Regions from separate parts of the Sphingomonas sp. AAP5 genome, predicted to be linked through region 2. Evidence: riboswitches for the same ligand, from Rfam matches in the RefSeq annotation. Region 2 holds a riboswitch; the other holds the start of a gene.
What was found. A riboswitch is a leader RNA that binds a small molecule or an ion and turns the genes downstream of it on or off. The one in region 2 is predicted to bind cobalamin.
Positions count from the first base shown of each region.

Region 1: another riboswitch for cobalamin. It lies ahead of E2E30_RS16730 (TonB-dependent receptor plug domain-containing protein); the one in region 2 lies ahead of cobW (cobalamin biosynthesis protein CobW).

Region 1 covers NZ_CP037913.1:3,615,053-3,620,125, forward strand. Annotated here, with positions in the region: gene E2E30_RS16720 (DUF1636 domain-containing protein) at 1-58, opposite strand, end outside; gene E2E30_RS16725 (hypothetical protein) at 55-609, opposite strand; gene E2E30_RS16730 (TonB-dependent receptor plug domain-containing protein) at 623-2,617, opposite strand; cobalamin riboswitch at 2,755-2,942, opposite strand; gene E2E30_RS16735 (response regulator transcription factor) at 3,071-3,748, shown strand; gene E2E30_RS16740 (TonB-dependent receptor) at 3,819-5,073, opposite strand, start outside.
Region 2 covers NZ_CP037913.1:1,110,443-1,115,515, reverse strand. Annotated here, with positions in the region: gene E2E30_RS05150 (4-carboxy-4-hydroxy-2-oxoadipate aldolase/oxaloacetate decarboxylase) at 1-127, shown strand, start outside; gene E2E30_RS05145 (4-oxalomesaconate tautomerase) at 120-1,187, shown strand; gene E2E30_RS05140 (amidohydrolase family protein) at 1,184-2,062, shown strand; gene E2E30_RS05135 (aldo/keto reductase) at 2,088-3,098, shown strand; cobalamin riboswitch at 3,198-3,424, shown strand; gene cobW (cobalamin biosynthesis protein CobW) at 3,594-4,631, shown strand; gene cobN (cobaltochelatase subunit CobN) at 4,639-5,073, shown strand, end outside.

The DNA.
Region 1 (5,073 bases), 1.5 Mb from region 2:
AGCGGCACGTGTTGCACGCGACGACCGCTGGGCCGTCGGTCACTTCGCGCAAGGTCATGCCGTCACCGGCTGCGGCGCGGCCGCCGGGGCTGGCACGCCCGCCGCGGTCAGCACGCGGTAGAGCGCGTAGAACGCAGCGAGGATCGCGGCGTAGCGCACGAACTGGCGTTGCAGGATCGGCAGCGACAGCGCGACATCGGCATGGCCGATCACCGGGGCCCAGAGCAGGATCGCCAGCTTGAACACGGCGAAGGCCGCGACATAGGCGATCGCGAGCCGCGCGACGGTCGAGCGCGCCGGAACGCGGTTATCGACGAGGCTCGATACGATCGCGCCCGCCACCGCAGCGGTGCCGATCGCGACGCCGGTCAGCGCGGTCGCGGCGTCCCACGGATAGCCCAACACGCAAAACCCGACCGCCTGGCTCACCGCCCAGGCGGCAACCATCAGCGCGACGCCGTCGCGGCGGTCGAGATGCACCGCCGCCAAGGCGGCGAGTGCGGGAAAGGGCGTGGCGCAAGCGAAGATCAGCGTGGTGAGCGTGCTCGCGATGGTGAAGAGCAGGATCCACAGCAGATCGGCCTGACGCGCGTGAAGGTCGGTGGTCATCGGCATCTCCCCCTCAAAACCGGCCACGGAAGCCGGCATAGACGCTGCGGCCGAGCGTGCCGTAGCGATAGATCGTCTGATACTGCGCATCGAACAGGTTCTCGATCCGCCCGAACAGCGCGACATGCTGGGTGACCGGCAGCTCGGCGCGCAAATCGACCAGCGTGTAGGGGGCAAGCCGCGTGAAGTGCGCCGCGTCGTTGAAGGTCTCGCCCGACCAGCGGACCGCAACGCCGCCCGAAATCCCGCTCGGCAGCGTATAGGTCGCCGATCCGTTCGCCGCATTGCGCTGGCGCCGTGCGAGTTGCAGGCCATAGGTCGCGCCCGGCGACCGGTCTTCCGAGAGCGAATAGGTGTAATTGCCGTCGATCAGCAGGCGCTGCCCGAGCCGCAGCGCGCCTTGCGCCTCGACGCCGCGGGCGAGTGCGCGCGACACGTTGGCGTAATAGCCAAAGCGCGCAATCGTCGTGCCGGGCTGAAAGCACACCGCCGTCGTCGGAACGTCAGGGCAGCTGGCAAAAGTGATCAGGTTGGTCGAGCGGCGCTCGAAATAGCTGCCGCCGAGCGTCAGTGCGCCACCGAGCAGCCGCTGTTCGACGCCGGCTTGCCAACCCTTGGCCTGTTCGGGCCGGAGCGTCTGGTTCCCGTATTCGGAAAAGAGCTGGTACAGCGTCGGTGCCTTGAAGCCCTCGCCATAGCTCGCGCGCAGCGTCGTGCCGCTGCGCAGCGCCCACACCGCGCCCGCCTCGAACAGCGTCTTGCTGCCGTAGCGGCTATGATCGTCGTTGCGCACCCCGCCGCTGAGCGTCAGCCCGTCGGCCACCGTCGCGGTGAGCTTGGCATAGACGCCGGTCAGTGCGGCGCGGGCCCGGTCGGGCGCCGGGATCGGCGTGCCGAGCGTGCCGTCGGGCGACACGGTGCGGAAGCGCGAAACCTCGTGTTCGACGCCGAACACCGCGTCCCAGCCGGTCGCGATGCCGAGGCTGCCTTGATATTCGAGCCGCGAGTTGCGGCCGTTCGCGGCGAAGGTCAGCGGTTGTGGCAACTCGGGGCTGTAATTGTCACGCTGGATATCGGTATAGCCATAGGCGACGCGATTGCGCAGCCGCCCGCCGAACAGATCGACGTTGAGCCCGGCATAGCCGACGAATTGCGTATCGACCGAATAGTCCGCCGAATCGCCGGCAAAGCCATCGAGCTCGACGCGGCCGCGCGCATAATAGCCGCGCACGTCGGCGCTGATCCCGTCGGCGAGCTTGAGTTCGGCGCGTCCGGTCACGCTCTGGTTGGTATAGCCGTCGGTCTCGGTGCCGCCGAACGCCGGCGCGATCGCGGAGATGCCGGCGGTGGTGAAGCTCTGCGCGCCGATTCGGAAGGTCAGCGGCCCGGTCTTGCCGCCGATCGCCGCGCGCGCGCTGACCGTCTCGCGCGATCCCGCCTCGACGTCGAAGCTCCCCTCGATCGGCTTTTGCGGCAGCGCGGTGACGATGTTGACGACGCCGCCGATCGCCTGGCTGCCCCACAGGATCGATTGCGGCCCGCGCAGCACTTCGATCCGGCTCGCGTCGCCGGTGAGGAGATTTGCGAAATTATAGCCGCCGCCCGGCGACGAGGGATCGTTGAGCTTGACCCCGTCGATGACGACGACGGTCTGGTCGGTCTCGGCGCCGCGGATGCGCAGCGAGGTGTTGGTGCCATAGCCGCCGTTGCGCGACATGCTGACGCCGGGCGTGCGGACCAGGATTTCGGTGACGCCGATGTCCTGGCTGCGGTCGATCGCGGCCTTGTCGAGCACGGTGACCGAAGCTGCGACGCGGTCGATCGCGGTCGGCACGCGTGTCGCCGTAACGACGATGTCGGCGCTCGCGTCGGTCGGAATGTCGCTCGCCGCATCGGGGCGTGGCGCTTGCTGGGCATCGTCGGGGCGTGGCGGCGTGTCGGCGAAGGCCGGCGTCGCGATCAGCAGGCCGAGTAGCAGGCCCGAGGTCGATGGGTGGAATCGTTTCATGGCAGTCCCCGCTTGTAGACAGTCGGAGACCTGAAGCGCGCAAGGGGGAGGGCGCGAACCATCCCGCCTGCACGATGCAGGTCGGCGATGTCGTCACGCGGGGTCTTCCCCGTTCGCTCGGCGCACCCTGGCCGGTCGAAAGACGACTGCGACGGGCAGGTCTCCTGGCTCACGGGTCACCGTCGTTCCGGCCGCCTTCTCAGGACCCGAAGGTCCCAATGGCAAATGGCCGGGCAACTCGCCGCTTACAGTTGCAGGGGCAGCCGGGGTTTTCCCGTTCCCTTTTCATCCCCGTCGCCGGGGAACCTGTCGCAGGACGGCGCGTAGCGGGGGGACGGAAACGGGTCAATCACCTGGATCAGCTCGCGCGGTCGCGCTACGCCGCCCGTGCAATGCGGCGCGGTTCGGTTATGGTCGCTGGGCAGAAACGAACCCTCGAGCGGGAGTCTAGCGGTGCGTCTCCTGATTGCCGATGACGATGCGCGCGCGCCGCGCCAGCTCGCGAGCGATCTCTGCGCGCTGGCGCACGAAGTCGTGATCGTCGGCGATGGCCGGACCGCGCTCGCACGGGCGACGCAGGAAACGTTCGACGCGGTGCTGCTCGAACTGGTGCTGCCCTATGTCGGCGGGGTCGAGATCACGCGTACGCTGCGCGAGCGCGGGCTCGATCTGCCGATCGTGCTGCTGAGCGTGCATGGCGATTTGCCCGACCGGCTCGCCGGGCTCGATGGCGGCGCCGACGACTATCTCGTCAAGCCGATCGCCGCGGTCGAGATCGAGGCGCGGTTGCGCGCGATCCTGCGGCGGGCGACGCGCAGCGGGGGGCACGGCGTGATGCGCGCTGGCGACATCGAAGTGAACGAAATCAAGTATCGCGCACAACGCGGCGGGCGTGTGCTCGCTTTGCCCAAGCTCGAGTTCCAAATGCTGTGCGAACTGATCCGCAACAAGAATGCGATCGTCACGCGCGCGATGTTCTATCGCAACGTGTGGCGCTACGACGGCGAACCCGCGACCAATGTCGTCGAATCCTACATCCGGCGCTTGCGCGGGCATTTGAATGCTGCCGGCGAGCCAGACCCGATCGAGACGATCCGCGGCGTCGGCTATATGCTGGTCGATCACGGCTGAACCGCGCAGGCAAAGAAAAATCCGGCCCGAGCAATGCTCGGACCGGGTCTTCCCGCCTAGTCCCGCAGGATCAGAACTTGGCGGAGAGTTCGAAGCCGTAGGTGCGCGGCGCGTTGAAATTGCCATAGTCGCCGAGGATGCCGCCGTATGCGGTCGAAATCAGCGCACCGGTCGCGCTGTAGTTCTGCACCGGCGTCGAGTTCGCCGACGAGCGACGATAGACGTAGGTCGTGTCGAGCAGGTTGCGCGCCCAGACCGAGACGGTGACCTTGTTATGGTCGTTCACCGCGATGTCGGCGAGCGCGAGGCGCCCGTTCATCACGAAGCTGGCGTCGGTCTTGGTGCTCTCGAGCTGGAAGCTGTACTGGCTGCTCGAATAGTTGCCGTCGAGGTGAAGACGGACGCTGGCATCCCCGATATTCACCGGAAGCACATAGTCGAGCGCGGCGGAGGCCGCATTCTTCGGCGTGTAGACGATGTAGAGCTGCTGCGGCGGCGCACCCGGCGTCAGCGGGTTCACGGCCGAAGGTGCCTTCCAATAGGTGTAGGCATACGAACCGGTCAGCGTCAGCTGCGGGATCGGCTTCACCGTCAGGTCGATCTCGACGCCGCGGATCTTCGATTTGCCGGCATTGGTGGTCTGCTCGATATGCGCGCCGTTGGTCGGGCTCGAGCCGTTGGTGTCGAAATAGTCGAAGTCGAACTGCGTGTTGCTACGATCCATGATGTAGCCTGCGACGTTGAGGCGCGCGCGGTGATCCCAGAAGTCGGCCTTGGCGCCGATTTCGTACGACTTGACCGCTTCCGGACCGAAGGCGTTGAACTGCAGCGAGCGGTCGTTCGCACCACCGGCGCGGAAGCCGGTCGCATATTTTGCGTAGAAGTGGATGTCGCGCGTCGCGTCGAACGCGATGTTGAACATCGGATCGAAGCGGCTGATGCTGTTCTTGAAGCCGAACGGTGCAACGACGCCGGTCGCACCGGCAAGATCGGTACGGTTGTTGATGACGTAGAGGCTGCCGTGACGGTCGTCCTTGGTCCAGCGACCGCCTGCCGTGATGTGCAGCACGTTGCCGAGCGCCTCGGGCGAGAAGGTCAGATTGCCGAACACCGAATAGTTGTGGTCGGTCGCGGCGCTGGCGCGCGTGATGAACTGGCAGCTGTTGGCGAATTGCGGTGCGGTGGCCGCCAGCGTGTTGTTGCACGATGCATCATAGCGCTGAAGGCCTGAGTTCGCCCCCGTGATCGCGCTCGAATTGCCCGGGATCGGGCTGCGGATCGTATAGGCGGTGCCATCGGCGTTCCACTGGTTGGTCAGTGGGGTG
Region 2 (5,073 bases):
CGAAGCGGCGCGCAAGCGCGAGGCGAACGAGGAATCGAAGCGCCAGCGGCTCGCGGCGGGCGAGCTCGGGCTCGACATCTACGAAATGCGCGGCAAGCTCGAAGCGCTGGGGTTGCGCTATGAGTGACCCCGCCACTGCGGGCGTGCGCTGCATGTGGATACGCGGCGGCACGTCGAAGGGCGCGTTCTTCCTCGCCGACGACCTGCCCGCAGATCCAGCGGCGCGCGATGCGTTGCTGCTGCGGATCATGGGTTCGCCCGATCCGCGCCAGATCGACGGCATGGGCGGCGCCGATCCGCTGACCTCGAAGGTCGCGGTCGTCTCGAAATCGGCGCGCGAGGGCGTCGACGTCGACTATCTCTTCCTCCAGGTGTTCGTCGACCAGCCGCTCGTCAGCGACAGTCAGAATTGCGGCAACATGCTCGCCGGCGTCGGCCCCTTCGCGGTCGAGCGCGGGCTCGTCACGCCGAGCGGCGACGAAACCCGCGTCGCGATCTTCATGGAGAATACGGAACAGGTCGCCGTGGCCACGCTGCAGACGCCGGACGGCCGCGTGCGCTACGACGGGGATGCCGCGATCAGCGGCGTCCCCGGCACCGCCGCGCCGATCTCGCTCGCGTTTCGCGATACCGCCGGATCGTCGTGCGGCGCGCTGCTGCCGACCGGCAACGGCGTCGACACGATCGACGGCGTGGCGGTCACGCTGATCGACAACGGCATGCCCTGCGTCGTCTTCGCCGCCACCGATGTCGGCGTTACCGGCTATGAAGATCGGGAAACGCTCGACGCGAACGACACGATGAAGACGAAGATCGAGGCGATCCGCTTGAAGGCGGGCCCCCTGATGAACCTCGGCGACGTCACCGAAAAGTCGGTCCCCAAGATGATGCTCGTCGCAGCCCCCAAGGATGGCGGCGCGATCGCGGTGCGCTCGCTCATCCCGCACCGTGTCCATGCCTCGATCGGCGTGCTCGGTGCGGTCAGCGTCGCGACCGCGTGCCTGATCGAGGGCTCGCCCGCCGCCGCGCTCGCCCACGTGCCTGAGGGCAACGCCAAGACGCTCGGCGTCGAGCATCCGAGCGGCGTCACCGAATGCGTCGTGACGATCGACGCCGGCGGCCAGCCGGTCGAGGCGGGCATGCTTCGCACCGCGCGCAAATTGATGGACGGAGAGGTTTTCGCATGAGCCGCACCAAGACCTGGGTCGACCAGCCGAGCACGCCCGCCTACGCCCCGCCCCCCGGCGCGATCGACGCGCACGTCCACGTCTTCGGACCCGAGGCCGACTTCCCGTTCAGCCCCAAGGCGAAATATCACCCCGAAGACGCCACGCCCGAAATGCTGTTCGCGCTCCGTGACCAGCTCGGCTTCGCGCGCAACGTGATCGTCCAGGCGAGCTGCCACGGCACCGACAACGCAGCCACCCTCAACGCGATCGCCAAGTCCGACGGATTAGCGCGCGGCGTTGCAGTGGTCAGCCCCGACATCGACGATGCCGAACTGCAGAGGCTCCACGACGGCGGCATCCGCGGCGTGCGCTTCAACTTCCTCAAGCGCCTCGTCGACGATGCGCCCAAGGACAAGTTCCTCGACATCGCGCGCCGCATCGCCCCGCTCGGCTGGCACGTCGTCGTCTATTTCGAGGCCGATATCCTCGAGGAGCTCGAGCCCTTCCTCGCCGCGATCCCGACGACGATCGTGGTCGATCACCTCGGCCGCCCCGACATCGCGCAGGGCCCCGGCGGCGCCGACATCACGCGCTTCGTGCAGCTGCTCGACGACCACCCCAACATCTGGACCAAAGTGTCGGGCGCCGAACGCCTCTCACCGCAGGGCCCGCCGTTCGACGATTTCGTCGCGGTGATCCGCCCGGTGGTCGAGCGCTTCCCCGACCGCGTGCTGTGGGGCACCGACTGGCCGCACCCCAATATGGAGCATCGCATCCCCGACGACGGCACGCTGGTCGATGTCATCCCGCGAATCGCTCCGACTGCCGAGTTGCAGCGCAAGCTTCTGGTCGACAATCCGATGCGGCTGTATTGGCCCGAGGAATTGAGCTGACCCGCCCGTTGCATTCGGAGCTGCCATGACCTTGCCGACCCGCACGATCGGCCCGTTCACCGTCTCGGCGATCGGGCTCGGCTGCATGAACCTCAGCCATGCTTACGGCGTGCCACCGAGCGCGGAGGACGGCACGCGGTTGCTCAACGCGGCGCTCGATCTCGGCTACACGCTGCTCGACACCGCGGCGCTCTATGGCGGCGGCGAGAACGAGCGGCTGATCGGGCGCGCGGTGATGCATCGCCGCGCCGAATTCACGCTGTCCTCGAAATGCGTGCTCGACTTGGTCGACGGCAAACGCATCCTCGACGCAACGCCAGCCGCGATCACGCGCACGCTCGACGGCGCGCTGGGGCGGCTCGGGACCGACCATATCGACCTCTATTACATGCACCGCCTCGACCGGAAGGTGCCGATCGAGGAGTCGGTCGGCGCGTTGGTGCGGGCGAAGGAAGCGGGCAAGATCGGCGCGATCGGGCTGTCGGAAATGTCCGCGGAGACGATCCGCCGTGCGCACGCGGTCCATCCGATCGGGGCGGTGCAGTCCGAATATTCGCCCGCAGTGCGCAATCCCGAAGTCGCCGTGCTCGATACCTGCGCCGAGCTCGACATCGCGCTCGTCGCTTTCTCGCCGGTGGCGCGTGGGCTGCTCGCGGGCGCGGTCCACGACGACAGCTATGCCGAGGGTGACATCCGCCGCCCGATGCCGCGCTTCGTCGAGCCGCTGCTGTCGCAGAATCTGAAAACCGTCGCGGACTTCGACGCGCTTGCCGCGCAAGCGGGGCTGACACCGGCGCAACTCGCGCTCGGCTGGGTGCTGGCGCAGCGGCCGTTCACCGTGCCGATTCCGGGGACGACCAGTCTGGCGCATCTCGCCGAAAATCTCGCCGCGGCAGAACGCCCGCTCGCCGCCGATCTGGTCGCTGCGGTCGACCGTCTTTTTCCGGCGGGGGCGCTCAAGGGCGCACGCTATCCCGCGGCGATGCAAGCGCAGATCGATACCGAAACCCTGCCGGGCGAAGAGCTCGCGGCCTAGGCAGGGCGTATCCCGGCGGCCGATGATCGCCAGCCGCGCGAATGACCGATTGGCAATCCGTCGCGCCCGAGCTACAACCATGATCGGGAAGCGTTTTCGCGTCCCGATGATCGCGCCGGTGCCCCGCGAGGGGCTTGAATGGGAATGCGGTGCGGGGTTCGCCCCAAATCCGCGGCTGTCCCTGCAACTGTGAGCGGTGAGCGACGGCGTCAGGCTCCACTCAGGAGCAGCCACTGGGATACCGCATCCAGCGATGCGCTCCTGGGAAGGCGATGCCCGAGCTTTGACCCGCAAGCCAGGAGACCTGCCGGCGATAAGGTCGCTCTTGCTTCGGCCCAGGGGATGGCTGCGGCACGGTTCTCCGTCTGAGCGACGAACCTGTGTGGCTGGGGCCGCATCGGTGTGCGCTTGCGGGGGGCTTTCGGCGCCCATCGAAGGCGTGCGCCGACCGACATGAGGTCCCCGCCGGTCGTTGCCAGAGCCGTGGGAATCCCGATGTCCGATCTTACGAAAATCCCCGTTACCATCGTCACCGGCTTTCTCGGCGCGGGCAAGACGACGCTCATCAGCCACCTGATCCGCCAGTCGGGCGGTCGCCGGCTCGCGGTGATCGTCAACGAATTCGGCACGCTCGGCGTCGACGGCGATATCCTCAAGGGCTGTGCGATCCCCGATTGCCCGGCGGAGAATATCGTCGAACTGGCGAATGGCTGCATCTGCTGCACCGTCGCCGACGATTTCATCCCGACCGTCGAGACCCTGCTCGCGCTCGACCCGCGACCCGACCATATCCTGATCGAAACCTCGGGGCTCGCTTTACCCAAGCCGCTGCTCAAGGCATTCGACTGGCCGGCGATCCGCTCGCGAATCACCGTCGACGGTGTCATCGCGCTCGCCGATGCCGAGGCGGTCGCCGCCGGCCGCTTCGCCCCCGATCTCGCGGCACTCGATGCGCAGCGCGCCGCCGATCCCAGCATCGACCATGAGACCCCGCTGTCCGAAGTGTTCGAGGATCAGCTCGCCTGCGCCGATATGGTACTCCTCACCAAGTGCGACCTCGCCGGTGCCGAGGGCATCGCTGCGGCGCGCGCGGTGATCGCCGCCGAGACGCCGCGCGCGCTGCCCGTGCTCGAACTGATCGACGGCGTGGTCGATCCGCGCATCGTGCTCGGCATCGGGGCGGCGGCAGAGGACGATATCGCTGCGCGCCCGTCGCATCATGACGGCGAAGACGATCACGAGCATGACGATTTCGACAGCATCGTGCTCGACTTCGGCGAGATCGCCGCTCCCGACGACCTCGCCGCGCGGATCGAGGCGCTCGGCGGCGGTGGCGACGTGCTGCGCGTGAAGGGCTATGCCGCGGTTGCGGGCAAGCCGATGCGGCTCCTGGTCCAGGCCGTCGGCGCGCGTGTCCGCACGCATTACGACCGGCCGTGGCGGAGCGATGAACCCCGCGCCACGCGCCTGGTGGTGATCGCCGAGCGCGACCGGCTCGACCCCGCAGCGATCCGGGCGGCGCTGCAGGGCTGACGCTGCGATGCATGTCATCTTCCGCGAAACCCACGGGTTGGAGGAGAGCGCATCGCCGCGCGATCTGGGGCAGGACGCCGCCGATCTCGTGATCTTGTCGTTCTCCGACAGCGATCTCGGCGCGTTCGCGGCCGGGTGGCGCAGCGCCGTGGCGGATGCGGGCGATGCCGCGCTGCCGAGCGTACGGCTCGCCAATCTCGCCGAGCTGACGCACCCGCTGTCGGTCGACACCTATGTCGAGCGCACCTTGGCGGGCGCGAAGGGCATCCTGATCCGGCTGATCGGCGGCGCGGCCTATTGGTCCTATGGGTTGCAACAGGTCGCGGCGCTGGCGCGGCGCGAGGGAATCGCGCTGGCGGTGATCCCGGCCGATGGACGCCGCGACGAACGGCTCGAGGCCGCGTCGACGGTGCCGGTCTCGACGCTGCATCGGCTCGCGCAG